DNA from 4 places in the Streptomyces sp. NPDC088254 genome. Region 4 is predicted to be linked to each of the others. Evidence: riboswitches for the same ligand, from Rfam matches in the RefSeq annotation. Region 4 holds a riboswitch; each other region holds the start of a gene.
What was found. Region 4 has a riboswitch for cyclic di-AMP ahead of ACIOC0_RS13325 (transglycosylase family protein). Riboswitches for the same ligand answer to the same signal wherever they lie in the genome.

Region 1 (7,030 bases), on a different contig from region 4:
CTACGGCACCGCCTTCGAGAAGCTCACGGCCCTCGCCTACCCGGAGGGCCACCCCTACCACCACACGCCGATCGGCTCCATGGCCGATCTGGACGCGGCGACCCTGGAGGACGCGCGCGCGTTCTTCCGCACGTACTACGCGCCGAACAACGCCGTCCTGTCGGTCGTCGGCGACATCGACCCCGAGCAGACCCTCGCCTGGATCGAGAAGTACTTCGGGTCCATCCCCGGCCATGACGGCAAGCCCGCGCCCCGGGACGGCTCCCTGCCGGACGTCATCGGCGAGCAACTGCGCGAGGTCGTCGAGGAGGAGGTCCCGGCGCGCGCCCTGATGGCCGCCTACCGTCTGCCGCAGGACGGCACGCGCGAGTGCGACGCCGCCGACCTGGCGCTCACCGTCCTCGGCGGCGGCGAGTCATCCCGCCTCTACAACCGTCTGGTGCGCCGCGACCGCACGGCGGTGGCGGCCAGCTTCGGCCTGCTGCGGCTCGCGGGAGCGCCCTCCCTGGGCTGGCTGGACGTGAAGACCTCCGGCGACGTCGAGGTGCCCGTCATCGAGACCGCCATCGACGAGGAGCTCGCCCGGTTCGCCGAGGAGGGCCCCACGGACGAGGAGATGGAGCGCGCTCAGGCGCAGTTGGAGCGCGAGTGGCTGGACCGCCTGGGCACGGTCGCCGGCCGCGCCGACGAACTGTGCCGGTTCGCGGTGCTGTTCGGCGACCCGCAGCTCGCCCTGACCGCCGTCCAGCGCGTGCTGGACGTGACGGCGCAGGAGGTTCGCGAGGTCGCGAAGGCCCGGCTGCGCCCCGACAACCGCGCGGTGCTGGTGTACGAGCCCACGGAGCCCACGGAGCCCACCGAGCCCACGGAGCCCACCGAGCCCACGGAGCCCACCGAGGGCACGGAGAGCGCCGACGGCGCCGCGACCACCGCCGACGACCACGACGAGGAGGCGACCAAGTGACCGAGCTCGCCACGATGGACTTCCACCCCCAGCCGCAGGCGGGCGACGCCAAGCCGTGGGCGTTCCCGGCGCCCGAGCGCGGAAACCTCGACAACGGGCTGACCGTCCTGCACTGCCATCGCCCCGGCCAGCAGGTCGTCGCCGTCGAAGTCCTCCTCGACGCGCCCCTGGACGCCGAGCCGGCCGGCCTGGACGGCGTCGCCACGATCATGGCGCGCGCCTTCTCCGAGGGCACCGACAAGCACTCCGCCGAGGAGTTCGCCGCCGAGCTGGAGCGCTGCGGCGCCACCCTCGACGCCCACGCCGACCACCCCGGCGTCCGCGTGAGCCTGGAGGTGCCCGCCTCCCGGCTGGCCAAGGCCCTCGGCCTGGTCGCCGATGCCCTCAGGGCGCCCGCGTTCGCCGACAGCGAGGTCGAGCGCCTCGTCCGCAACCGCCTGGACGAGATCCCGCACGAGCTGGCCAACCCCTCCCGGCGTGCGGCCAAGGAGCTCTCCAAGGAGCTGTTCCCGGCCGACGCGCGCATGTCGCGCCCCCGTCAGGGCACCGCGGAGACGGTCGAGAACATCGACTCCGCGGCCGTGCGCGCCTTCTACGAGAAGCACGTCCGCCCCTCCACGGCCACCGCCGTGATCGTCGGCGACCTCACCGACGTCGACCTGGCGGCGCTCCTCGGCGACACCCTGGGCACGTGGACGGGTTCCGCCGCGCAGCCGCGCCCGGTGCCGCCGGTCACCGCCGACGACAACGGCCGGGTCGTCATCGTGGACCGCCCCGGCGCCGTCCAGACGCAGCTGCTGATCGGCCGTATCGGACCCGACCGGCACGCACGCGTGTGGCCCGCGCAGGTGCTCGGCACGTACTGCCTCGGCGGCACCCTCACCTCCCGTCTGGACCGCGTCCTGCGCGAGGAGAAGGGCTACACCTACGGCGTGCGCGCCTTCGGGCAGGTCCTGCGGTCCGCTCCGGACGGCTCGGGCGCCGCCATGCTCGCGATCAGTGGCTCGGTCGACACCCCGAACACCGGCCCCGCGCTGGACGACCTGTGGAAGGTGCTGCGCACCCTGGCCGAGGGCGGGCTGACCGACGCCGAGCGCGACGTCGCCGTGCAGAACCTCGTCGGCGTGGCGCCGCTGAAGTACGAGACCGCCGCGGCCGTCGCCGCCACGCTCGCCGACCAGGTCGAGCAGCACCTGCCGGACGACTTCCAGGCGACGCTCTATCAGCAGCTCGCCGCCACCGGCACCGTGGAGGCCACCGCGGCCGCCGTGAGCGCCTTCCCGGTGGACCGTCTGGTGACCGTGCTCGTCGGTGACGCGGCGCAGATCAAGGCGCCGGTCGAGGCTCTCGGCATCGGCGAGGTGAAGGTCGTCACGGCCGACTGACCCACCCGCACGCGCGCTTGGAGTCCCGGTGACGTATGTGTCACCGGGACTCCCTGTTGTCCGGATGATGTCCGAATTGCGGGAGTGACTGCCCGTCTGCCCTGTGGGATGCGCTACAAAAGGCGGCTTCTGTTTGGGAATTGACAGCGGCCCCGTCTAGGTTCGTCCGGGCTGTCCGTCGGGCACTGCGCCGCACCCGCGGCACCGGACAGTCATCGCCGAGTCCCCGTACGGCGCGAGCCAGGGGAGCCGGGGACCCAACTGTGAAGTCCCTGGGGTGAATCGGACGCCCGCGCGAGTCGCGAGGGGGTCCGTAGGAGACCTTCCTGCTCCGAACCCGTCAGCTAACCCGGTAGGCGAGAGGGAAGGAAAGGACCGCTCAACTTCATGGCGTTCACCTGCGCCACCGGGAAGCACCGTCGTCCCGGTCGGATGCGGCGCACCTCCGCGCGCGCGGCGAGCATCGCCGCACTGACCACCACGGGCGTCATCGCCACCGTCGCCTCCGGCTCCGCCGTCGCCGCCGAGCCCACGCCCTCCGTCGAGCAGACCGGCCTCGTCCCGGTCGTCAACGTCGGCGACTCCGTCGCCCAGCAGGTCGACGACCAGGCCGCCGCCCAGCAGCAGGCGGCCCAGGAGGCCGCCGAGGTGAAGAAGGCCGCCGTCATGGCAGCCATGAAGGTCAGGGAGGAGCGCGCGGCCAGGGCGCGTGCCGCCCGCGCCGCCGAGCGCAAGCGCCTGAACACCTTCGTCCCGCCGATCAGCGGCTCGTACGTCTCCACGAGCTACAAGTCCGGCGGCTCCCTGTGGTCCTCCGGCAGCCACACCGGCATCGACTTCCACGCCTCCAGCGGCACCACCGTGCACGCCGTCGGGCTCGGCACCGTTGTCGAGGCCGGCTGGGGCGGCGCCTACGGCAACCAGGTCGTGATCCGGATGAGCGACGGCACGTACACCCAGTACGGCCACCTGTCGTCCATCAGCGTCTCGGTGGGCGAGCAGGTCACCCCGGGCCGGCAGATCGGCCTGTCGGGCGCCACCGGCAACGTCACCGGCCCGCACCTGCACTTCGAGGCCCGCACCAGCCCGGAGTACGGCTCGGACATCGACCCCGTCGCCTATCTCCGCAAGCACGGCCTGAACGTCTGACGCCGCACGGCGCACCGAACCCACAGCCCCGGCCCCCGGGGGACGCACGCACCGACAGCGTCCTCCGGGGGCCGGGCTTTTGCCGTTTTCCCCGCTTCATCGCCTCCGCTGTCCAAAAAATATCCATGGATTCCGGCCCGCCATCGGAAATTCCCGCACATTGCAATAGAGTCACGGAACGGACGTCACTCGTCGACGTTTCGCGGGGACAAAGGCGGAGGTCGGTCATGCGTATTCCGGCGCACTCGGTGTGCACGGCCATCCGGGACGACATCGTCGCGGGTGTCTACGAGCGCGGCAGCCGCCTCACCGAGGAACTGCTCGCCCGCCGCTACGGAGTCTCGCGCGTCCCCGTCCGCGAGGCGCTGCGCACGCTGGAGGCGGAGGGCTTCGTCGTCACCCGACGGCATGCGGGCGCGTGCGTGGCGGAACCGACCGAGCAGGAGGCCGCCGACCTGCTCGAGATGCGACTGCTGCTGGAGCCGCTCGGCGCGTCCCGGGCCGCCCAGCGGCGCACCGAGGCGCATCTGAAGGTGCTGCGCGGCCTGGTCCGGCTGGGCCAGGAGCGCGCCAGGCGGGGAGGCAGCGAGGACCTGCGCTCCCTGGGCGGCTGGTTCCACGAGACGCTCGCCCAGGCCTGCGGCAGCCACGCCCTGTCCTCCACGCTGACCGGGCTGCGTCACAAGATCGTCTGGATGTACGCGGTGGAGACGCCGGCCGACCCGGTGGAGTCCTGGGCGGAGCACGGCGCGATCGTGGACGCGGTGGCGCGCGGCGACGGAGAGCGCGCGCGGGCGATCACGGCGCTGCACACCGAGCGCGCCTCCGCCGTGCACCGGCTGCGCTTCACCGGCGGGGACGGGGCGGAGCGTGTGAGGACTTCGCAACACGCCGTCAACATGTCAGGCCGCCGGCATTAACACGGGAGCCGTATACAAAGAGGGGATATTCGGCGGGCCATATTTCCGCTGCCTTTTCATGGCGCGCGCCCGGAATTGACCGGTCGCGCTTTCCGTGCGTCCGCGAACCCGCCCGCCGGCCTTTTCTGCACCTCTCGGAGGAACGGGATTCCCCCCCTCGCCGAAATTGCCGAAATTGTGGCTGGCCGGCGAGTGACCGGTACGGGGCCGAGACGGCGAAGCCGCGCCGCCCGGGTGGGGCGACGCGGCTCCAAGGGCGCCGCGAGCGTGGCTCAGACGGTCTCGGGAAGCTCCTCGAGGCCCTCGGAGACCAGCTTGGCCAGCCGGTCCAGGGCGGCGTCCGCGCCCTCGGCGTCGGAGGCGAGGACGATCTCCTCGCCGCCCTGGGCGCCCAGACCGAGGACGGCCAGCATGGACGCCGCGTTGACGGGGGTGCCACCCGCCTTGGCGATCGTCACCGGGACGCCTGCGGCCGTGGCGGCTCGGACGAAGATGGAGGCGGGGCGGGCGTGGAGGCCCTCGGCCCAGCCGACGTTGACGCGGCGCTCAGCCATGTGATGCTGCCCTTCGCTGTTCAGGGTTGTCTAGACCAGTGTTCCACACGTGAAGCACCTTGGAACGGGGTCGCCCCGTTCTGCCGGTGGACGTGGGATCGCGGCCTCGACCCCACGGTTTCGTCCTCACAGACTGCCTCGCGCCGTTGTCGTACGCGAGCCGTACTCTGGGCCCCATGCAGAGCGCGCCGGACCGGCACGAGTACCCCGCCCACTGGGAAGCCGACGTGGTGCTGCGCGACGGCGGCACCGCGCGCATCCGCCCCATCACCGTCGATGACGCCGAGCGCCTGGTCAACTTCTACGAGCAGGTCTCGGACGAGTCGAAGTACTACCGCTTCTTCGCGCCCTACCCGCGTCTGTCCGCCAAGGACGTCCACCGCTTCACGCACCACGACTTTGTGGACCGGGTGGGACTCGCGGCCACGGTCGGCGGCGAGTTCATCGCCACCGTACGCTATGACCGCATCGGCGCCGACGGCATGCCCGCCTCCGCACCCGCCGACGAGGCCGAGGTCGCCTTCCTCGTGCAGGACGCCCACCAGGGCAGGGGCGTCGCCTCGGCGCTGCTGGAGCACATCGGGGCCGTCGCCCGCGAGCGCGGGATCCGCCGGTTCGCCGCCGAGGTGCTCCCCGCCAACAGCAAGATGATCAAGGTGTTCACGGACGCCGGGTACACCCAGAAGCGCAGCTTCGAGGACGGCGTCGTCCGTCTGGAGTTCGACCTCGAACCCACCGAGCGCTCCCTGGCGGTGCAGCGCGCGCGTGAGCAGCGCGCCGAGGCCCGTTCCGTGCGACGGCTCCTGGCCCCCGGCTCGGTCGCCGTCGTCGGCGTCGGACGCGTGCCCGGCGGCGTCGGCCGCGGCGTCCTCGGCAACCTGCGGGACGCGGGCTTCACCGGGCGCCTCTACGCGGTGAACAAGGCGTTCCCCGAGGACCTCAAGGAGATCGACGGGGCACCCGCCCACCGCTCCGTGGGGGAGATCGCCGGGCACGTCGACCTGGCGGTCGTCGCCGTCCCCGCCGAACACGTGCCCGAGGTCGTCGCCGAGTGCGGTGAGCACGGCGTGCAGGGACTCGTCGTGCTCGCCGCCGGCTACGCCGAGAGCGGCCCCGAAGGACGCGAGCGCCAGCGCGCACTCGTCCGCCACGCGCGCGCGTACGGAATGCGGATCATCGGCCCCAACGCCTTCGGGATCGTCAACACCGCGCCGACGGTGCGACTCAACGCCTCACTGGCGCCGGAGATGCCGCGGCCCGGCCGCATCGGCCTGTTCGCCCAGTCCGGCGCCATCGGCGTCGCCCTCCTGTCCCGTCTGCACCGGCGCGGCGGAGGCGTCACCGGCGTCACCGGAGTGTCCACGTTCGTCTCCTCCGGCAACCGCGCCGACGTCTCCGGCAACGACGTCCTCCAGTACTGGTACGACGACCCCGACACCGACGTCGTCCTGATGTACCTGGAGTCCATCGGCAACCCCCGCAAGTTCACCCGCCTCGCACGCCGCACGGCGGCGGCGAAGCCCCTCGTGGTCGTGCAGGGCGCCGGATCCGCACCGCAGGGCCACGCGGTACGGGCCACCCGGCTGCCGCCCGCGACCGTGTCCGCGCTGCTGCGGCAGGCAGGGGTGATCCGGGTGGAGACCATCACCGAACTCGTCGACACCGGCCTGCTGCTCGCCCGCCAGCCGCTGCCGAACGGCCCCCGAGTGGCCATCCTCGGCAACTCCGAGTCGCTCGGCCTGCTGACGTATGACGCATGCCTCTCCCAGGGACTGCGCCCGCTGCGGCCGCAGGACCTGACCACCCAGGCCACGGCGGAGGACTTCCACGCGGCACTGGCCCGCGCCCTGGCCGACGACACCTGCGACGCGGTGGTGGTCACGGCGATCCCCGCGATCGGCGAGGCTTCGCCCGGGGACGCGGAACTGGCCGAGGCGCTGCGCACGGCCGCGGCCGCCGGCCCCGCCAAGCCGGTGCTCGTCGTGCACGTGGAGATCGGCGGCCTCGCGGAGGCCCTGTCGGCGGCCTCCAGCACGGCCCCCCGCGCGCGTGCCGCCG
Region 2 (7,030 bases), on a different contig from region 4:
GGCCATGAGGCCGCTCACGAGCGCGCCTGCCCGCCTCCTGCGAGGCGGGTCTCAGGGGCGCGGGGAACTGCGCGACGAGCCACAACGCACCCCGCACCCGGCGACGAATCCGCGCCCTCCACGGAGTGCTGCCGCTGCTGTCCCGGCGTCCGCCGAGCTCCGTACAAGGCCCAGCAGACCCGACGTCCCCTAGGTCCGCCCGCGGTCCGCTCACCCGGCGTCCGCCGAGCCCCGTACCAGCCCTGGCTCACCCTCCCCGGATACGCCCGAGGCCCCCCGGCCTCTGCCGAGCCCCGTACAAGCCCCGGCTCACCCGACGTCCCCCCCGGTCCGCCTGAGGCCCGCTCACCCGCCGTCGCCCCCGTTCCGCGCGAAGCGCACCCCCCTGACGTTTGCTCAGTGAACGTCGACGTCGGATGATGTCGGCGATTGATCGCACCTGTTCGAATCAGTGGGGGTTTGATGCCCGAGTCCGACGCCGACGGCCGTACCTGGCTCCTCTCCGGGCCTGCCAGCAGCTACGCCGTCCATGTCACCGAGACCGACGAGCTCGTGCACCTGCACTGGGGCCCCCGGATCGAGCTGGCCGACGCGCAGGCGCTCGCCGTGCGCCCGCTGCCGGACTACTGGGCCTTCGAGTCCCCCCTCGACGGCCGCGAGGAGTACCCCGTGGAGGGCGGGGCCCGCTTCGTGCGGCCCGCCCTGTCGGTGCGCACCCCCGGACGGCGCGGCACCGAGTGGTCCTTCGTCGGCCATGAGACGGACGGCGGCGAGGAGGGCGACGAGCTGCGGCTGCGCTTCCGCGACGGCCGACTGGCCGTCACCCTGCACTACCGGATGCGCGGCGACGTCGTGGAGCGCTGGACGACCCTTCGCCACGAGGGCGGGCAGGGCGACGAGCCACTGGAGCTGCTGCGCGCCGACTCCGCCGTCTGGACGATCCCCGACCGCGACGGCTGGCGGCTGTCCCAGCTGCACGGCCGCTGGGCCGCGGAGTCCCGCCTCACCCGCGCGCCCCTCACCTACGGCGAGAAGGTCATCGGCAGCCGTCGCGGCCACACCAGCCACCAGCACCTGCCCTGGGTCGCCCTGGACGCCGACGCCACCGAGGAGCGCGGCGAGGTCTACGGCTGCGCCCTGGGCTGGTCCGGGTCCTGGCGGATCTCCGTCGCCCAACTGCCCGACGCCCGCGTGCAGATCACCGGCGGCGCCGGCCACGACGACTCGGGCCTGACGCTGCTCGCGCCAGGCGAGGACTTCACCACGCCCGTCTTCGCCGGCTTGTGGACCGACGAGGGTTTCGGGGGCGCCAGCCGCGCCTGGCACGCCTACCAGCGCGCCCACGTGATCCCCGACGCCGAGCGCGACCGGCCGGTGCTGTTCAACTCCTGGGAGGCCACCTACTTCGACATCTCCGAGGAGCAGCAGGCCACCCTCGCCCGCCGCGCCGCGGCCGTCGGCGTCGAGCTGTTCGTGGTCGACGACGGCTGGTTCGGCGCGCGCACCGGCGACCACGCGGGGCTCGGTGACTGGACGCCCAACCCCGACCGCTTCCCCAAGGGCCTGAAGCCGCTCGCCGAGTACGTGCACGCGCTCGGCATGCAGTTCGGCATCTGGGTCGAGCCCGAGATGGTCAACCCGGACAGCGACCTGTACCGGGCGCACCCCGACTGGGTGCAGTTCCAGCCGGGACGCAGGCGCACGGAACTGCGCAACCAACTGGTCCTCAACCTCGCCCGCGAGGACGTCCGGGAGTACCTCTGGCAGCGGCTCGACACCCTGCTGTCCAGTGCCCCGATCGACTACGTCAAGTGGGACTTCAACCGCTGCTTCACCGATGCCGGCTGGCCGGACGACCCGTATCCGCAGCGGCTCTGGGTGGACCATGTGCGCGGCCTGTACGCTCTGTTGGACCGGTTGCGGGAGGCGCACCCCGGTGTCGCCTTCGAGTCCTGCTCGGGCGGTGGCGGGCGGATCGACCTCGGGATCATGAGCCGTACCGACCAGGTGTGGACCTCCGACAACACCGACCCGCTGGACCGACTCGCCATCCAGCACGGTTTCAGTCAGATCCACCCCGCGCGGGTGATGGCCGCCTGGGTCACCGACAGTCCCAACACCCAGCTCAACGGCCGCGTCAGCTCGCTGCGGTTCCGGTTCGTCAGCGCGATGGCGGGAGTGCTCGGCGTCGGCGGCGACCTGTCCGAGTGGACCGAGGAGGAACTCGCCGAGGCCCGGCGCTGGGTGGATCTCTACAAGGAGATCCGGCCCCTCGTCCAGCACGGCGACCTCCATCGGCTGCGCGCCCCCGAGGGCGGCCTGAGCGCGGTGCAGTACGTGCGCGGGGGCGAGAGCGTCGTCCTCGCCTGGCTCCAGTCGCAGCGCTACGGCGAGCCGGCGCCGGCGGTACGGTTGCGCAGCCTCGACCCGAAGGCGTCGTACGAATGCCTCGAAACGGGCGAAGTGCACCGGGGGGCGGTGCTGTTGCATCACGGGTTGCGCACGGGACTGCGCGGTGACCTCGATGCGACGGTTGTCCGTCTGTGCCGTATCTGAGCGCTCTGCCCGAATTGATGCCCTTCATTCAACTCGGTCTGGAATAAGGGCCGCTGAGCGGTGCGGCGTGAGCAGCGTCATATTCGTGACCGTGCGTCATTAGCCATGTTCACGTAATTCGTGGAGTTTTCATGAGTGTTTCCCGCAGAATGCGTCACCTGGTGCACGGAGTGTGACGGGAGCACGGCGCAGCGGATCACGACGCGGACGTCACCGGGGCACGTGTCGCTTGTCGTCGCGTGTCCGGGTCGCTTAGGTTTCACGCCAATCCGGACGGACGCCGAATCCTGCCGCCGACCGGAACCCGCAGACACTCACCCGTCCACGGCAGGAGCGGGGGACCCACAGGCAAGACCGCCTGTTCCGGTCTCCGGAACAGGCTTGGGGTAAAGCCGCGCTCCGGCGCGGCCGGGCATCTCCAGCCCGCACCCGACAGCTCACCTCGCAGGCGCCGGAGAGGAACCCGCCATGCCCGCGAAGGGTAAGCACCGCCGTCCCAAGGCTCCGCGCTTCAGCCGTTCCATCGCCGCCGCCGGCACCGGCGGCGCGGCTCTCGCCCTCCCGCTCATCGGCGCCGCCGGCGCCCACGCGGCTCCCGCCCAGTCGGCGGCCCAGTCCGTCTCCTCCGTCTCGGACAAGCCCGTGCAGACCGTCCCGGTCGCGCAGCGCTCCGCCGCGGCCGAGGCCCCGGCCGCGGCGAACACCACGACCTACACGGTCCGGTCCGGCGACTACCTCTCCAGGATCGCGGACGAGCAGCACGTGCGCGGCGGCTGGCAGAAGCTGTACGCCGACAACCGCGAGGCCGTCGGCGAGGACCCCTCGCTCATCCACCCCGGCCTGAAGCTGTCGATCGGCAAGCGGGCGGCGGCCGGTTCCGCGGGCGCCGCCGGTTCCGGTGACACGGCGTCGAAGGGCTCGCGCTCCGCGCACTCCTCCAAGTCGTCCGCCCCCAAGTCCTCCCACTCTTCGAAGTCCTCGCACTCCTCGAAGTCCTCGCACTCTTCGAGGTCCGCCACGAAGACGTCGGCCGGGCAGACCACCCGCGGCGGCGGCAACGTCTCCGGCTTCAGCCTCCCCGTGTCCAACGCATCCGTCGGCACCCCGTACCGGATGTCCGGCAGCATGTGGTCCAGCGGCTACCACACCGGCGTCGACTTCGTCGTCCCGACCGGCACCTCGCTCAAGGCCGTCGGCGCGGGTACGGTCGTCTCCGCGGGCTGGGGCGGCGCGTACGGCAACCAGGTCGTCATCCGGCTCGCCGACGGCTACTACGCCCAGTACGCCCACCTCTCCGCGCTCTCCGTCTCGGCCGGCCAGAGCGTCTTCCCCGGCCAGCAGGTCGGCCTCTCCGGCTCGACCGGCAACGTGACCGGACCGCACCTGCACTTCGAGATCCGCACCACGCCGGACTACGGCTCCGACGTCGACCCGGTCGCCTACCTCCGCGCGCGCGGCGTCTCCGTCGGCTGACGGGCCCCCGTGGCCGCCACGAGTCCGTGATCGTCGTGTTGCGGTCTCGTGGCGGGGCTCCCGGGGTGTCGACAGCGGTGGCGGGGCGAGGGCACGGCGAGCTCCGCCTCTCGCCCGGCAAGCGCTTTCCGTGCCGTCCGCCGTACTCCGCGCGTCACGAAGGAGCCGTTCCCCAAGACGGCCTCCAACTCCAACACCACGACCCGGATGCGCCGTTACGTCGGCCGGCCGGGGGAGCGGCCGCTGCTGCACGACTGCACCGAGCCGCTGCTCGTCGCGGGCGAGCCGAACCACGTCCGCATCGTGTCCGACGGCTCCACCGTCCGGTGGCGGAACAACGGACCGCTCGTGTTCGACCACACCGACCCCGAGCCCTGCATCAGCGGGCACTTCGCGTTCCGCACCACGTGGAGCCGCTTCCGCATCAACGACTTCCGCGTGTGGTCCCTTATTCCTTGATTGGCAAATTCTTTAAGGGTGTCCTTTCTCACCGCCAGTCAACCCTTGCCTACGGTCGCGTAGGTCACATTCGACGGTGAATCATGCACTGCTGTGGCAGACGATTCGAAGAGTGACAGCAGATCAGTGATCGGGTCGTACGTGGCGGTGGGGGACAGCTTCACCGAGGGCGTCGGCGACCCCGGGCCCGACGGGGCGTTCGTCGGCTGGGCCGACCGGTTCGCGGTACTGCTCGCGGACCGGCGGCCGGAGGGCGACTTCCGGTACGCGAACCTCGCGGTGCGCGGCAAGCTGCTCGACCAGATCATGGCCGACCAGTTGCCGAGGGCCGTCGAACTCGCGCCCGACCTCGTCTCCTTCTGCGCGGGCGGCAACGACATCCTCCGTCCCGGCACCGACCCCGACGAGGTCGCCGAGCGGTTCGAGCGGGCGATCGCCCAACTCACCGCGGTGTGCGGCACGGTCATGGTGACGACCGGGTTCGACACCCGAGGCGTCCCCGTCCTCAAGCACCTGCGCGGCAAGATCGCCACCTACAACGGGCACGTCCGCGCCATCGCCGACCGCTACGGCTGTCCGGTGCTGGACCTGTGGTCGCTGAAGTCCGTGCAGGACCGGCGGGCCTGGGACCACGACCGGCTCCACCTCTCCCCGGAGGGGCACACGCGCGTGGCGCTGCGCGCCGGCCAGGTGCTCGGCCTGGAGATCCCGGCCGACCCGGAGCAGCCCTGGCCGCCGCTGCCGCCGCGCGGCGCCCTCGACGTCCGCCGCGACGACGTGCACTGGGCGCGCGAGTACCTCGTGCCGTGGATCGGCCGCAGGCTGCGCGGGGAGTCCTCCGGGGACCACGTCACGGCCAAGGGCGCGTTGTCGCCGGACGACATCAAGATGTGGATCCAGTCGGTGGCGTGAGAGGCCGTCCGCGCGGAGGGACCGCGTCGGCGCGAGCGGCCCCTCCGCGCGGCCGGCCGTGCGCGGGCGCGTCCACCCGGACGCTGCCTGCTGCTCAACTCCCCGTCGGCAGACCGAGTTCCCGGGTGAGCGTCTCCTCGACCCAGTCGTGGGCCTTCGCCCGGGACACCCCGCCCTGGTAGGACGTCAGCTGTACCGCGAGACCGTCGAGCAGGGCCGTCAGGCGCAGGGCGGCGCCGGCCGGGTCGGGGCAGCGGAACTCGCCCGCGGCCACCCCCTCGGCGATCACCTCGGCCAGCGCCGCCTTCCATTGCCGGTCGAGATCACGCGCGACCTCCCGCAGCGCGGGCTCGCGCAGCGACACCGCCCAGCCCTCGATCCACAGCCGCCAGCCCTTGGCCTGGCCCGTGGGCGCGTACCAGCGCACGGCCGACCGCAGCCGGGCCAGGGCCGGGGCCCGTCGGCCCAGCAGCTTGCGCAGCCGGGCCAGATCGTCCTGGGCGGCGTGCGCGAAGGCGGCGGCGACCAGCTTCTCCTTGGTCTCGAAGTGGTAGAGCACCAGCGCGTTGCTCACCCCGAGCGACGCGGCCACATCGGCGATCCTGACCGCCGCGACGCCCCGCGCCTCGATCTGCTCGATGGCCGCCCGCAGCAGCTCCTCACGCCGCTCGGCCACGCTCAACCGGACTCTCGCCACGCGGCAACCCTACACACCCCCCGCGACCTGCACCGACGTGCTCACAGCCCTCTTTGCACACGCCCGCGCCGTCACCCGGTGCGCCCCGCCTCAGCGGTGATCGCCGAACCGTCGCGTGATCGCCGGCAGGCGCTGGGCGGCGAGGGCGTGGGCGGCGGCGCGAGGGGTCGTGCCGTCGCTCTCCGCGCGCGCGAGGACGCCTTCGACCAGCGCCCGCATCGAGCGTCGGATGTGCGCGAACGCCTCGTCCGCGTCCGCGCCGATGTCGCCGAAGAGCGTCCACCACCACCAGGCGTTGGTACCGGAGTTGACCACGACGTCCGGCAGCACGCACACCCCGCGCGCGTGGAGCAGCTCCTCCGCCGCCGAGAGGACGGGCATGTTGGCGGCCTCGGCGATCCACCGGGCGGTGATCCGCCCCTGCTCCTCGACCCCGATCGCGTACGACACCGCCGCCGGCACCAGCACCTCCACGTCCGCCGAGAGCCAGGCGTCGCCCGGCAGCTCACGGTCGCCGGGGCGCAGGGCGGCGCGGTCGACGGTGCCGTACGCGTCCCGCGCGGCCAGCAGCGCCTCCACGTCCAGGCCCTCGGGGTTGGCGATCGTCCCCTTGACGTCGGCGACGGCCACCACCGTCAGCCCCGCGCGCGTGAGGAAGCGGGCGGTGGCCCCGCCCATGGTGCCCAGCCCCTGGAGGGCGACCCGCGTCCCGGCGTACGGCACTCCCGCCCGGTCCAGCGCCGTGAGCACCGACTCGGCGACCCCGCAGCCGCCGGCCAGCTCGTCCAGACCGATGCCGTCCACCTCGACGGCGAAGGCGTCGGCGAGCCGCCTCCGGGCCGCCTCCTCGTCGTCGAGCAGCGGATAGACGGCCTGCACCGACGACACCAGACCCGCCTCGGCGGCGGCCCGGTCGACGACGTCCTGCGTGAG
Region 3 (7,030 bases), on a different contig from region 4:
AGCCCCACCCGCTCCAGGGCCTCGGCGACCCGGTCGCGCCGGGTGCGGGGGTCGGCGGTCGGGTCGGCGGCGTCGTAGCGCAGCAGGTTGTCCCGGCCGGACAGGTGGCCGTAGAGGGCAGGGCCCTCGATGAGGGCCCCGACGTGCGGCAGGACGGCGCGGGCAGCGCGCGGCATGGGCCGCCCGAGCACCCGCGCCGTGCCGGAGGTGGGCTCGATCAGGCCCATCAGCATGCGGATCGTGGTGGTCTTGCCGGAACCGTTGGGGCCGAGGAAGCCGAAGACGCTGCCCGCCGGGACGGTCAGATCGAGACCGTCCACGGCGAGCTGGCCGCCGCGGTAGCGCTTGGTGAGGCCGCGGGTGCTGATGACTGCGTCGGCGGCGTCCGGTCGTGGGCGACCGGTCACGGGCGTCGCCCACGCTGCCGTGCCGTCCGCGACCTCGTCCACCGGCTCCCCCGATCGTCGGTTCCCGTCAGCGTACTCAGGCCGTTCTCACGGCCGGCTTCTCACCGCACGACTTCTCACCGCCCGGCTTCTCACCGCCCGGCTTCTCACCGTCCGGCGTCCGCCGCCTTGACGAGGGCGTCCTTGGTGACGGCGCCGACGTAGACCTTGCCGTCGTCCGTGACGAGGGCGTTGATCAGCCGGGTGGAGAAGACGGTGCCGGAGCCGAACTTTCCGGTGACCTTGTCGCCGAAGGAGTCCAGGAAGCCGCCGAAGGCGCCCGCCTCGGGGGTCTTGCCGGAGGGCACGCCCTCGCCGCCGGTGTCGAAGGTGGCGATCGAGGTCCAGCCCTCGCCGAGGACGTTCAGGCCGTCGAGGTCCCGGCCGAGTCCCTCCTCGGGAGCCTTGCCCGGCAGACCGGGCCTCCCGCCCTCGTGCCCCGGGGCCCTGCCCGGCTGCCCGGGAGCCTTGTCCCCGAGTCCGGCCGGGCCGTCCTCGTCGCCCTCGGTGACCTTCGCGCCCTTCGGCGGCGTGAAGTCGAAGGTGGAGGCGGCGGGCCTGGCGAACGTCACCTGGGTGAAGCCGACGTCCACGACGGCGGCGCCGCCCGCGGCGGGGGTGAGCGTGAACTTCAGCGGCAGCCCCGTCTTCGCGTCCACGGCCACGCTGACCGCGCCGACGGTCGAGCCGGACTGCTTCGGCTTCACGAGCAGCTTGTAGGCGTCCCGGCCGGCGACCCGCACGGTGCCGTCCACGGTCACGGAGGTGGTGTCGTCGACGGCCTTCAGGGCCTCGTCGGCGAAGTCCTTGGGCGTGGCGGGAGCCGCCTCGTGACCGTCGCGGCCCTCCTCGGAGGTGGAGTGGTAGACCTGATTGGAGGCGCTGTCGTACCCCCACACGTCCTTGCCGTTGTGGATGACGCTGTACTCGGCGGCGTTCTCCAGCAGCGACAGCTTCTGCCGGTCGGGCCCGCCGGCGGCGACCCGCAGGGTGTGCGTGCCGGCGGCGAGTTCGGTGAGCTTGGCGGACGGGTCGGCGGACGACCCGTCACCCTTCTTGCCCGCGGCACCGGAGAGCAGCCCGCTCTCCAGTCCGCCCAGGTCGGGCAGGCCGAGGTCGGTGGTGATCTTCACGGTGCCGGACAGCTGCTGGACGTCCGAGGCGGCGATCTTCTGGATGAGCTGCTGGGCGGTGATCCTCGGCAGGTCGGGGTCGCCCGAGTCGGCGAGCGCCGGGACGAGCCCGATCGTCGCCGCCGCGACGCCCACCACGGTGACCGGGACGACGTACCGCACGGCCTTGCGTCGTCCGACGGGCAGGTCGTCGGCCTCCCCGGCGTGCGTGCGGTCGTCGGATGCGAACGGTGCCATGTGTGCCTTACCTCCGTCGTCGGCGGCGGCTGGTCATCTCGGGTGCGACGGTCCCCACCACAAGCCGCCATTCTCACCCGAATCGGTGAGCGGTGGTGATTTCCGTGGTTTCCATATGACCAAACAACCCGCCTGGATACGTCAACCCGAGGGCGCAACTACGCGTACGCCTGCGGTATGACACGGGGGTTGAGCGGGTGGGGGGACCCGTAGGGGGCGCAGGGTGACCTGACGGGGTGAAGGAGATTCCCAGGGGGTCGCTCAGGGGTGAAGGCACGCGCCCTTCAGTGGCGGGGCGTCACCCCGCCCGGTGCACCACCGCGTCGCACAGCTCCAGCAGCGCCCGCTTCGCCTCGCACTCCCGCAGCGGCGCCAGCGCGGCCCGCGCCTCCTTGGCGTACCGCACGGTGTCCGCGCGGGCCTGCTCCAGCGCCGGGTGGGCCCGCAGGGCGGCCAGCGCCTCCGCGTGCCGCGCGTCGTCGCTGAGGTCGGAGTCGAGCAGTTCGCACAGCGCGATGTCCTCCGGCAGCGACAGCCGCTCCGCGCGCTCCCGCAGCCGCAGCACCGGCAGCGTGGGGATGCCCTCCCGCAGGTCCGTCCCGGGCGTCTTGCCCGACTCGCGCGAGTCCGAGGCGATGTCCAGGACGTCGTCCGCGAGCTGGAAGGCGACCCCGAGCCGCTCCCCGTACTGGGTGAGCACGTCGACGACCGTCTCGTCTGCGCCGGACATCATCGCGCCGAAGCGGCACGCCACCGCGACCAGCGAGCCGGTCTTGCCGCCCAGCACGTCGAGGTAGTGCTCGACCGGGTCCCGGCCGTCCGTCGGACCGGCCGTCTCCAGGATCTGGCCGGTGACCAGCCGTTCGAACGCCTCCGCCTGCACCCGGACCGCCTCGGGCCCGAGGTCGGCGAGGATGTGGGAGGCGCGGGCGAAGAGGAAGTCGCCGGTGAGCACCGCGACCGAGTTGCCCCACCGTGTGTTCGCGCTGGACACCCCGCGCCGCACCTCGGCCTCGTCCATCACGTCGTCGTGGTAGAGCGTGGCCAGGTGGGTCAGCTCGACCACCACGGCGGACGGCACGATGCCCGGCGCGTGCCGGTCCCCGAACTGCGCCGACAGCATCACCAGCAGCGGCCGGAACCGCTTCCCGCCCGCCTTCACCAGATGCTGCGCGGCCTCGGTGATGAAGGGGACCGCACTCTTGGTGGCCTCGAACAGGCCTTCCTCGACAGCCGCCAATCCGGCCTGGACATCGGCTTCCAGAGCCTGGTCCCGCACGCTCAGCCCAAACGGCCCGACGACGGTCACGAGGGGTCTCCTGTCTGCTGGTGTCCGCTGGCGCTCACACGGTTTGTCGATAGGTCGCCGACATCACTCAAGTCAGCGTATCCGGTCATGTTTCGATCACCGATAAGCCCCCACGCCCCCCGGCCCCACGTCGCCCGACCGGGAGAGGCCGCGTCCGGCTCGCGAAGCGCCGGTACCCCGGAAACCTCCCCTCCACCCCGTCGGCCGACGACGTCCCCCGGTGTGCCGAATCTCACGACGCTCACTAAATAAATCGGAACCTGAGCAGCAAATCAGACATTCCGCTCCGTGAATTCCATCGGATTTCGCTCACGCCCTTTTAAAAGCGACTTGGAACTTGATGTCCGTTTTAGTCGGTCTTGTCATCGCGGGTGAGTTGGCTCACTTTCCCCTCGGAGGTGCAGGAATCCGCCGACCCCCGGATCCCCCAGCGCGTCACGCGAGTTGACGCTTGCCGAATGCAAAGGATCAAGCGCCCCATAAACACCAGACCAAGGTCAATAGGGGTTTTCCGTGATTCCGACACTTGTTTCGGACATGTGCTCTCGCATACGTTCCCGGCCAGCCGGACAGACGCCTCATCCTGCCGCCGTCCGGCGACTCCCATCGACGAACCACTCGCGCACGGCAGGAGCGGGGGACCCAGGCAGAACGCCGGACCGGAGTACGTCACGCACGTACCGGGCCGGCTCGGGGTGAAGTCGTGTCGCCGTACCCCACGGCGCCGACCGGGCAGCTCCCGCCCGAACCCGACAGCTCACCCCGCAGGCGCCGGAGAGGAACGCCCCCATGTCCGCTGCCACTCAGCACCGCCGCCGCTTCACCCGCGCCATCGCAGTCGCCTGCGCCGGCGTCGCCGCTCTCGCCCTCCCCATCGCCGGAGCGAGCACCGCCTCGGCCGCCACCACCGCCGTCCCCGAGACCACGCTCGCCGGCTACCCCAACAACCTGGACGGGTGGATCCGCCAGTCGCTCGCCATCATGGCCGAGAAGAAGATCCCGGGCACCTATCACGGCATCTACCGCAACATCATCCGCGAGTCCTCGGGCAACCCGAACGCCATCAACCTGTGGGACTCCAACGCGGCCAAGGGCACCCCGTCCAAGGGGCTGCTCCAGGTCATCGACCCGACCTTCGCCGCGTACCACGTCGCCGGCACCGCGTACGACCCCTACGACCCGGTCGCCAACATCACCGCCGCCTGCAACTACGCGGCGGCCCGGTACGGCTCCATCGACAACGTCTTCGGCGCGTACTAGACGTACCCCTAGGGCCCGGAGACCCGCAGTACCCGGAGCTCCGTGGACACGTAGGGCCCGTAGCCCCGTAGGGCCCGTGCGCCTAGGGGAAGAGTCGTTCGAGGACGACGGCCACGCCGTCGTCCTCGTTCGACGCCGTCACCTCGTCGGCCACCGCCTTGAGCTCGGGATGGGCGTTGGCCATCGCCACGCCACACGCCGCCCAGTCGAACATGGGGATGTCGTTGGGCATGTCGCCGAAGGCGAGCGTGTCCTGAGGCCGCAGACCGAGGTGCTCGGCGGCCAGGGCGAGTCCCGTCGCCTTGGTGACGCCGGACGGCTGGAGTTCCACCGTGCCCGGCCCCGACATGGTGACGGTGGCGAGCGAACCGACCACCGAGCGGGCCGTCGCCGCCAACTCGTCGTCCGACAGGGTGGGATGGCGCAGCAGCACCTTGCTGATCGGCTCGCACCACAGGTCCTCCCGCGAGCCGACCCGCAGGGCCGGCAGGGTCGGGTGCGGCATCCGGTAGCCCGGCTCGATGAGGGTCAGCCCGTCGACGCCGTTCTGGTCGACGGCCGCGTACACCTGACCGACCTCGGCCTCGATCTTGCCCAGGGCCACCTCGGCCAGCTCCCGGTCCAGGGTGACCGACCACAGCAGGCGGTCCGCCGCGATGTCGTACACCTGCGCGCCCTGTCCGCACACCGCGAGCCCCCTGCTCCGCAGGATCCGCAGCAGCGGCCGCACCCGTGGCGCCGGACGGCCGGTCACCACGAGGTGACGGGCGCCGGCGGCCGCGACCCGTGCGAGCGCGTCGAGCGACCGGTCGGAGAACGTGTCGTCGTCGCGGAGCAGCGTTCCGTCCAGGTCGGTGGCGATGAGGGCGTACGCGGAGCGCGCGGCATATGCGTGAGGTGCGGCCATGACCAGAGAATACGGATCCCGGACACCCTCAACTCACCGCCGATGCAACCGCTCCCACAGGGAGGGAAAGGGCGGTTCTGCACCGGTTGGCAACAACATGGTCCGCTACCTACCGCTCGTACCGTCTGGAGCGGTACCGTCCACAGTGTCCGGGGGACTTGATCGGGGGGTCAGGTTGAACAGTGGACGTATTCGTGTGCTGGATCCGGAGGATCTCGGCGAGGGGGAACGGGAGCGGTGGCGCGTGCTGCGCGCGGCGTCGGCCGCTCCACGGAACCCCTTCATGGAACCCGAGTTCGCCGACGCCGTGGGGCGCGTGCGCCCGCGCACGCGCGTGGCGGTGGTGTACGAGGGGCGCGAACCGGTCGGCTTCCTGCCCCACGAGCGGGGCCCGCTGGGACGGGGGCAGGCCCTCGCGTACGGCGTCTGCGACGCGCAGGGGGCCGTACTGAGCCCGGGGCTCCGGCTCGACGCGGCCGAACTGATGTGCGCCTGCTCCCTGTCGAGCTTCGCCTTCGACAACCTGGAGGCGGAGCAGAACCTGTTCACGCGGTACGCGGCAGCCGAGTACGCCTCCTACGTCATCGACGTGGAGAAGGGGTACGAGACCTACGAGTCCGTCCTGCGCGCACAGTCGCCCAAGTTCCTGAGGACGACACTCGCCAAGGAGCGCAGGCTCGGCCGGCACGCCGGACCGCTGCGGTTCGTGTTCGACGAACGGGATCCCGCCGCGCTGCGCACGCTCATGGCGTGGAAGTCCGCCCAGTACCGGCGCACCGGACGCCGGGACCGGTTCGCCCGGCAGTGGATCACCCGGCTCGTGCACCGGCTCGCGACCGAGACGCGCGCCCCCGACTGCTCCGGCGCGCTGTCCGTCCTCTACGCCGGCGGGCGGCCCGTCGCCGCCCACTTCGGGCTGCGGTCGACGGCCGTCCTGGCCTGCTGGTTCCCCGCCTACGACCCGGCGTTCGCCAAGTACTCGCCGGGTCTGGTGCTGCATCTGCGGATGGCGGAGGCGGCCGCCGCCGAGGGCATCGGCCTGCTGGATCTGGGGCGCGGCGCGGCCGAGTACAAGGACTCGCTGAGAACGGGTGAGCTGCCCGTGTACGAGGGTGCCTGGACGCGGCCGTGGGCGGGCGCCGCACTGCACTGGCTCAGCCGGGAGCCGTCCCGCCGCGCCCACCACTTCGTCCGCAGCCGGCCGAGGCTGGCCGCGGCGGTGAACCGGGCGCTGAGGAGCGCGGGCCGGATCCGGGGGAGGTGAGGGCGGTTGGCGGGGAGGAGCCGGCGGTTCGGGAGAGGGGAGCACATCGTGTCGCGTGCGCCACGGGTACAGCGGGAGATCCGAAGGTTCCTGGACATCGATCCGGTTCAGGTCGCCGAACTGGATCTGCCCGACGGGGTCGCCTACGCGGGTGGGGACGCTGGTGCAGACAGGGACGTCGGTGTCGGTCGGGGCGTCGGTGCCGCTCCGGACGCCGGTGCCGCTCCGGACGCCGGTGCCGCTGGGGACGCCGGTGGGCAGGTGACGTTGAGGCCCGGGCCCGGCAGTCCGCCCGTCACGTACGGCGAGGTCTACCTCCTGGTGAGGAGGGGCGGCCGGCCGGTCGGCACCCTGCTCGGACGGGTCCCGGAGGGCGCCGACCCCAGGACCGTCCTCGCCGCGCAGGCCCGGGAGCGGGTGGGCCCACGGCCGGCGCCGACCGCGCCTCCGGCACCGTCCACCACCGTCTCCACG
Region 4 (7,030 bases):
CCGTCGTCGCACCGCGCTCCTGCTGTCCGCCGCGATCGTCGCGGCGGGCCCCCTCCTCACCGCCTGCGGCAACGAGGCGCACCCTGGTGCGGCGGCCGTCGTCGGCGGGCAGCGGATCACCGTCTCCCAGCTGGAGGAACGGGTCGACGAGGTCCGCGCCGCCCAGCGCGCCGCCGTCCCCGACGACGCCCGGTACGCCCAGGTCGTCGCCCGGACCGGCACCCTGGCCCGGGACACCCTGCACGGCATGATCCTCGACCAGGTGCTGCACCGCGCCGCCGCGGACGCGGGCGTCACCGTCTCCCGCAAGGAGGTCCAGGCGATGCGGGCCGGTCTTGAGCAGCAGGCCGGCGGCGCGAAGGGGCTGGAGACGACGTGGCTCCAGCAGTACGGCATCCCCCCGCAGCGCCTCGACGACAACCTGCGGCTGCAGCTGGAGGCGCAGAAGCTCGCCGCCCGGCTCGGCGCGGACACCAGTCAGCCCGCCTTCTGGAAGACGCTGTCGAAGGCCTCCCAGGACCTCGGCGTCGACCTCAACCCGCGGTACGGCGACTGGGACGTGCAGAAGGTGAGCCGCGTCGACGCCAAGACGCCGTGGGTGCGGGACGTCACGGCGGCCGGGGCACGGCAGACGACCTGACCCCCGGACGGGGCAGGGCCGAGGGCATGAGCGCGCCCGTCGCTCAGCGGGCGGTTTGTCGGATCGTCGTACGGCCGCCTGTGGACGACTCGGGGAGATGTCGACGGCGTGGGTTACGTTCGGGGGTGTGAACGCGATCAGCAGCTCCGCAGCGGCCTCCCAGGGCGGTCCCGACTCGTCCCCGGGCCGGGTCGTCCTGCTCACCACCAGCCACCGCGTGGCCCCCGGCCTGCTGTCCTGGCCGGCCTGGGAGGCCCTGCGCACGGCCGACCGCGTGCTGTGCGTGGACGGCGCCCACCCCCAGCTGCCGTACCTGCGTGAGGCGGGCGTGGTGGTCGAGGAGGCGTCCCCCACCGCGGAGGAGCTCGTCGCCGCCTGCGCCGGCGGGCACACGGTCGTGGTCGTCGCCACCGGCGAGGGCGAGCCCGCGCTCACCGACGGACTGGCCCGGCTGGCGGGCTCCGGCCGCCTCGCGATGCCGGAGCTGGAGCTGCTGCCCGCCTCCTACGACCTGCCCGGCGCGCGCCTCCTGGACCTCGTCCAGGTCATGGACCGCATCCGCGCCGAGTGCCCGTGGTCCTCCCGCCAGACGCACAAGGGCCTGGCCAAGTACGGCATCGAGGAGGCGTACGAACTCGTCGAGGCCATCGAGGACGGCGACCGGGACGAGCTGCGCGAGGAACTGGGCGACGTCCTCCTCCAGGTCGTCTTCCACGCGCGGATAGCCGAGGAGGACGAGGAGGAGCCCTTCTCCGTGGACGACGTGGCGGCCACGATCGTCGCCAAGCTCATCCACCGCCACCCCCATGTCTTCGGCGACGCCACGGCGGCGACCCCGGAGGAGGTCAAGGCGCACTGGATGCGCACGAAGGCCGTCGAGAAGCGGCGCGAGTCGGTGACGGACGGCGTTCCCCTCCACCAGCCGGCCCTGGCCCTCGCGGCCAAACTGGCGTCCAGGGTGCGCTCGGCCGGCCTGGACGTCCCCCTGCCCGCCACGGGGGGCATCGGCTACGAACTCCTGGCCCTGGCCGCCCGGGCCGAGGCAGAGGGCGCCGACCCGGAAGCATCCCTACGAGCGGCCGCCCGCACGTACCGGGAGGCCATCCGCACGACAGAGGGCTTGCGGGACTGACCGCAGGGGGGCGGGATCTTGTGGTTGCGGCGCGAAGCGCCGCGGTATCGCTCCTGGGTGCACGGTCGCGGAGCGGCGGGCTACCGGGCGCTATAGCACCGGGCTTGCGCAACGGGCACCACTGGCGGGGATGCCGCGTTCGCGTCCAGCCCCGCCCCGCTGGCGCGGTGGTGGGGCGGGGGCCGTTGACTGGGCCCAGTTCGCCAGCGACCCTACCCGCCTAGGAACGGTGCTACCGGCTGGTGTATTGATCACAAGCGTTGTCAACGCTCGCTGGGCTTGATCATGGCGAAGGCCTCCGAAGGTGAGGTGCAGTCCCGCCCGGTGGCGGGTGGCGAGCTTGTCGAATCGGGTGGCGACAGCGCGGAACTGTTCGAGCCGGTTGAAGCAACGCTCGACGACGGTTCGGCCCGTGTGCCCGCTTGTCGAAGCCGGGCGGGTGGCCCCCACGCGGAGCCCTGGCGGAGCCGGATGCGCTGCCCTGGCATCGGCCCAGCGTCGCTGGACCGCCGCCATTGCAGCAAGACCATCACCGAGGTGCTGCGTAGGTCGGTGCGTAGGGTCGAGGCATGCGCCACGACGAGCCTCGCGTCCCTGAACTCTTCTCATGGGAGTTCGCATCGAACCCGTACCTCACGTATGCACAGATGCGGGAAACAGAGCCTGTGCGATGGACGAGGCTCCCCAGCGGCGTGGACGCATGGCTTGTGACGCGCTACGACCTCGCACGCCAGGCGTTGGCGGACAGCCGGCTGTCGAAGAATCCGGACCATCACATGACACGCACGTCGGGAGAGCCCGCCCACGCCAAGGGCAAGACCGGCATCCCCGGTGAGCGCAAGGCCGAGTTGATGACGCACCTGCTGAACATCGACCCGCCGGACCACACCCGTCTGCGGCGTCTCGTCAGCAAGGCGTTCACCCCCCGCCGGGTCGCCGAGTTCGCGCCCCGCGTGCAGGAGCTCACCGACGACCTCATCGACCGGTTCGCGGCGCGGGGAAGCGCCGACCTCATCCACGACTTCGCCTTCCCGCTCCCCATCTACGCCATCTGCGACCTGCTGGGCGTCCCCCGCGAGGACCAGGACGACTTCCGGGACTGGGCGGGGATGATGATCCGGCACGGCGGGGGCCCGCGCGGCGGAGTCGCACGGTCGGTGAAGAAGATGCGCGGCTATCTCGCCGAGCTCATCCACCGCAAACGCGAGGCCCTCACACCGGCACCCGTTCCCGGCGAGGACCTCATCTCCGGTCTCATCCGCGCCTCCGACCACGGCGAGCACCTCACCGAGAACGAGGCCGCCGCCATGGCGTTCATCCTCCTGTTCGCCGGGTTCGAGACCACCGTGAACCTGATCGGGAACGGCACCTACGCCCTGCTCACCCACCCCGGTCAGCGCCATCGCCTGCAGGACTCCCTCGCCGCGGGCGACCGCGCCCTGCTGGAGACCGGCGTGGAGGAACTCCTGCGCTACGACGGCCCGGTGGAGCTCGCCACCTGGCGGTTCGCCACCCGCCCGCTCAGCATCGGCGGCCAGGACATCGCCGCCGGCGATCCCGTCCTCGTCGTTCTTGCCGCGGCCGACCGCGATCCGGAACGCTTCACCGAACCCGACACCCTCGACCTGAGCCGCCGTGACAACCAGCACCTCGGCTACGGCCACGGCATCCACTACTGCCTCGGCGCGCCCCTCGCCAGGCTGGAGGGCCAGACCGCGCTGGCGACCCTCCTCACCCGTCTGCCCGACCTCCGACTCGCCGTGGAAGCCGAGGAGTTGAGGTGGCGCGGCGGCCTCATCATGCGCGGACTGCGCACCCTCCCCGTGGAGTTCACCCCGGTCGAACGGTGACCCGGTCAACACCTCGCGCCGGCTCCCAAACCTGATGCCGTGTGACCGGATTGCGAAACGAAGGTGACCGATTCTCAACTCTGTGATCTTCACGTGATCTACGCGGCATTAACTTGTGACAAGCGATCGTCTGCCGATACGTTCACTCGTCAACGCGGCGACCCTCTTCCGCTCGTCGCGAGGGCACTGCTGTCTCGAGAAAGGCGTTCGCATGCTCACCGGGAACGGTCGTCACCGTCGCCCCCGCCAGGCCCCGGCCCTCATCGTCGCGGCCGGTGTGACCGGCTCCGCCATCGCCATCCCCCTGCTCGGCGCCTCGGCGGCGAGCGCGGCCGACGGCACCGTGTGGGACCGGGTGGCGGAGTGCGAGAGCGGCGGCTCCTGGAGCGCGAACCAGGGCGGCGGCGAGTACGGCGGTCTGTCGCTCAGTCAGGAGGACTGGGACAAGTACGGCGGGAGCGACTACGCCTCGCGTCCCGACCTTGCCAGTCGCAACCAGCAGATCGCCGTCGCCCAGAAGGTCCTCGCCGGCGAGGGCGTGGGCGCGTGGGGCACCTGCGGCCTGACCTCCGGGCTCACCGCCGACGCGGCCACGGGTGACGTGGACACCGGCCTCGCGGACGACTCGTCCGACTCCTCGATCACCTCCGGCCTGGCCGACCTCTCCAGAGGCGCCGGTTCCTCGGGCTCCTCCCAGGAGTCCGGCGGCGGCTCCGTCGGATCGGAGAAGGATGCGGGCGATTCGCAGTCTTCGCCCTCCGCGTCACCTTCGTCTCCTTCCTCCCCTTCATCCGGTTCATCCGAATCGTCATCCCCTGCGGGTGACGGCTCGGCGAAGTCGGACGGCGCGGCAGGCTCCGATGAGGCGCAGGCAGGCGACAGCTCGCCCACCGAGTCCCCGAAACTGGACGAGTCGGACAAGTCCGGTCAGGACGCCGGTTCGTGGAGCCTCGTCGACACCGGCTCCCTCACCGCGGGCTCCGTCGGCGCGGAGACGCTCGACGCCGACGCCCTCGGCTCCGGACGCCACCGCGGCCCCACCGCGGACGAGAGCGCCGGCAACGCCGCCCCCTCCTCCGGCCGCCACGCCGCCAACGCCCTCGGCGTCGCGGACACCTACACCGTCCGCGACGGCGACTCTCTCGCCTCCATCGCCGACTCCCTGGGTGTCGACGGCGGATGGCGTGCCCTCTACGACGCCAACCGGGACGCCATCGGTGCCGACCCGGCCGACATCGCACCGGGTCAGACCCTGGTCACCGTGGTCGGCTGACCGGGCGAGGGAAAGGATCAAGAGGGCTGAAAAGCCCCCGAAACGGGGGGAGTTCACGTCCCATTTCGTTCCTGAATGTCCGGTTCGGTGAAAGTGTGGGATGAGTCTCATGGGCCCCTCCCGTCTTTGATATTCCGTCGGTTCCGTGCCTACGGTCGTGACCGCTCGGCAACCCGAGCCCCGGCTGCCGCTACGCCGAATCCTGCCGACGGCCGCCCGGGAACAGTCGTCGCGTCATGCGCCGCGGGCAGGAGCGGGGGACCCAAGGTAAGCGCCGGGCCCAGCGGTTCAGCTGGATCCGGCTAGGGGTGAAGCCACGCCTCCGACGGAGGAGTGGCCGGGCAACCCAACCGGCCCGAACCCGACAGCTCACCTCGTAGGCGTCGGTGAGGGGATCCACCATGCTGTTTTCCGCCAAGGGCAAGCACCGTCGTCCGGCCAAGGCCACCCGTGCCGCCGCGCTGGCCGGTGTCACCGGCGTCGCCATCGCCGCCCCGCTGATGGCCGCGGGCAACGCCTCCGCCGCCACCTCCTCCGAGTGGGACGCCGTCGCCCAGTGCGAGTCGGGCGGCAACTGGTCCATCAACACCGGCAACGGGTACTACGGCGGGCTGCAGTTCTCCGCCTCCACCTGGTCCGCGTACGGCGGCACGCAGTACGCCTCCACCGCCGACAAGGCGAGCAAGTCGCAGCAGATCCAGGTCGCCGAGAAGGTCCTGTCGAGCCAGGGCAAGGGCGCCTGGCCGGTCTGCGGCAAGGGCCTGTCCGGCGCCGCGTACACCGGCGGCTCCTCCGACAGCGGCTCCGGTTCCGGCTCCTCCGGCAGCGGTTCCGGCTCCTCGGACTCGGGCAGCCGGTCCACCGAGAAGCAGAGCGCCTCCCGCTCGACCGAGCGTCCGGCCGTCAAGAGCCAGAAGACGGTCACCACGCCGACCGGCGAGAAGGTCAAGAAGGGCGACGGCGAGTACAAGGTCGTCGAGGGCGACACCCTGAGCTCCATCGCCACCGAGCAGAAGGTCGCCGGCGGCTGGGCCAAGCTCTTCGAGCTGAACAAGGACATCGTCGAGGACGCCAACCTCATCTACCCGGGTCAGCAGCTTCACCTGAAGTGACGCCCGGCTCCGGCCGAAGCCACAGCGTCCTCACGAGCGAGGCCCGCACGCTCGGGGCCTCGTGAGGGCCGCCCCCGTCCCCACGGGCTCCCCGCCCCGGTGCGTTCTCCCCCGTACGCACCGGGGCGGGGTTCGTTCTTCCGCGGCCGGGCGTTCGCCCGCTCTCCTCGCCACCCCTCTTTGTTCCGACCGGGAACAATGTGTACCGTCTGTCTGTCCACGGGACGGTCGGTCGGCTGCCGACGGCCCCGGGGCGGTTAGGCTCTAGTCGAACCAGCGTCACATCCCATGAAGGAGATGCTCGTGCCGTCCATCGACGTCGTCGTAGCCCGGGAAATCCTGGACTCCCGAGGCAACCCCACGGTCGAGGTCGAGGTCGGCCTCGACGACGGCAGCACGGGTCGTGCCGCCGTCCCCTCCGGCGCTTCCACCGGCGCCTTCGAGGCCGTCGAACTCCGCGACGGTGACCCCGACCGCTACCTCGGCAAGGGTGTCGAGAAGGCCGTCCTCGCTGTCATCGAGCAGATCGGCCCCGAGCTCGTCGGCTACGACGCCACCGAGCAGCGCCTGATCGACCAGGCCATGTTCGACCTGGACGCCACCGACAACAAGGGCTCCCTCGGCGCCAACGCCATCCTCGGCGTCTCCCTCGCCGTCGCCCACGCCGCCTCCGAGGCCAGCGACCTGCCGCTGTTCCGCTACCTGGGCGGCCCCAACGCGCACCTGCTGCCGGTGCCGATGATGAACATCCTGAACGGCGGCTCGCACGCCGACACCAACGTGGACATCCAGGAGTTCATGATCGCCCCGATCGGCGCGGAGTCCTTCTCCGAGGCCCTGCGCTGGGGGGCCGAGGTCTACCACACCCTCAAGAAGGTGCTGAAGCGCAAGGGCCTGAGCACCGGTCTCGGCGACGAGGGCGGCTTCGCCCCGAACCTGGACTCCAACCGTGCCGCCCTCGACCTGATCCTCGAGGCCGTCAAGGAGGCCGGCTACACCCCCGGCGAGCAGATCGCCCTGGCG

Region 1: it holds a riboswitch for cyclic di-AMP, as region 4 does, so the genes downstream of both, ACIOC0_RS21150 (M23 family metallopeptidase) here and ACIOC0_RS13325 (transglycosylase family protein) in region 4, are expected to answer to the same signal.
Region 2: it holds a riboswitch for cyclic di-AMP, as region 4 does, so the genes downstream of both, ACIOC0_RS37610 (peptidoglycan DD-metalloendopeptidase family protein) here and ACIOC0_RS13325 (transglycosylase family protein) in region 4, are expected to answer to the same signal.
Region 3: it holds a riboswitch for cyclic di-AMP, as region 4 does, so the genes downstream of both, ACIOC0_RS28530 (transglycosylase SLT domain-containing protein) here and ACIOC0_RS13325 (transglycosylase family protein) in region 4, are expected to answer to the same signal.

The regions. Positions count from the first base shown of each region.
Region 1 covers NZ_JBIURQ010000007.1:107,618-114,647, forward strand. The annotation lists gene ACIOC0_RS21140 (M16 family metallopeptidase) at 1-964, shown strand, start outside; gene ACIOC0_RS21145 (M16 family metallopeptidase) at 961-2,349, shown strand; cyclic di-AMP (ydaO/yuaA leader) riboswitch at 2,556-2,723, shown strand; gene ACIOC0_RS21150 (M23 family metallopeptidase) at 2,737-3,498, shown strand; gene ACIOC0_RS21155 (GntR family transcriptional regulator) at 3,726-4,418, shown strand; gene ACIOC0_RS21160 (HPr family phosphocarrier protein) at 4,691-4,972, opposite strand; gene ACIOC0_RS21165 (GNAT family N-acetyltransferase) at 5,149-7,030, shown strand, end outside.
Region 2 covers NZ_JBIURQ010000016.1:205,232-212,261, forward strand. The annotation lists gene ACIOC0_RS37605 (alpha-galactosidase) at 463-2,556, shown strand; cyclic di-AMP (ydaO/yuaA leader) riboswitch at 2,862-3,020, shown strand; gene ACIOC0_RS37610 (peptidoglycan DD-metalloendopeptidase family protein) at 3,025-4,029, shown strand; partial or broken gene ACIOC0_RS37615 (DUF6250 domain-containing protein) at 4,213-4,488, shown strand; gene ACIOC0_RS37620 (SGNH/GDSL hydrolase family protein) at 4,615-5,400, shown strand; gene ACIOC0_RS37625 (TetR/AcrR family transcriptional regulator) at 5,495-6,097, opposite strand; gene ACIOC0_RS37630 (Glu/Leu/Phe/Val dehydrogenase dimerization domain-containing protein) at 6,188-7,030, opposite strand, start outside.
Region 3 covers NZ_JBIURQ010000010.1:309,696-316,725, forward strand. The annotation lists gene ACIOC0_RS28515 (ABC transporter ATP-binding protein) at 1-407, opposite strand, end outside; gene ACIOC0_RS28520 (outer membrane lipoprotein carrier protein LolA) at 554-1,816, opposite strand; gene ACIOC0_RS28525 (polyprenyl synthetase family protein) at 2,115-3,125, opposite strand; cyclic di-AMP (ydaO/yuaA leader) riboswitch at 3,723-3,909, shown strand; gene ACIOC0_RS28530 (transglycosylase SLT domain-containing protein) at 3,915-4,385, shown strand; gene ACIOC0_RS28535 (HAD family hydrolase) at 4,468-5,292, opposite strand; gene ACIOC0_RS28540 (GNAT family N-acetyltransferase) at 5,483-6,556, shown strand; gene ACIOC0_RS28545 (glycosyltransferase) at 6,605-7,030, shown strand, end outside.
Region 4 covers NZ_JBIURQ010000004.1:82,712-89,741, reverse strand. The annotation lists gene ACIOC0_RS13345 (SurA N-terminal domain-containing protein) at 1-640, shown strand, start outside; gene ACIOC0_RS13340 (nucleoside triphosphate pyrophosphohydrolase) at 768-1,772, shown strand; gene ACIOC0_RS13335 (cytochrome P450) at 2,342-3,622, shown strand; gene ACIOC0_RS13330 (transglycosylase family protein) at 3,834-4,895, shown strand; cyclic di-AMP (ydaO/yuaA leader) riboswitch at 5,125-5,293, shown strand; gene ACIOC0_RS13325 (transglycosylase family protein) at 5,297-6,007, shown strand; gene eno (phosphopyruvate hydratase) at 6,311-7,030, shown strand, end outside.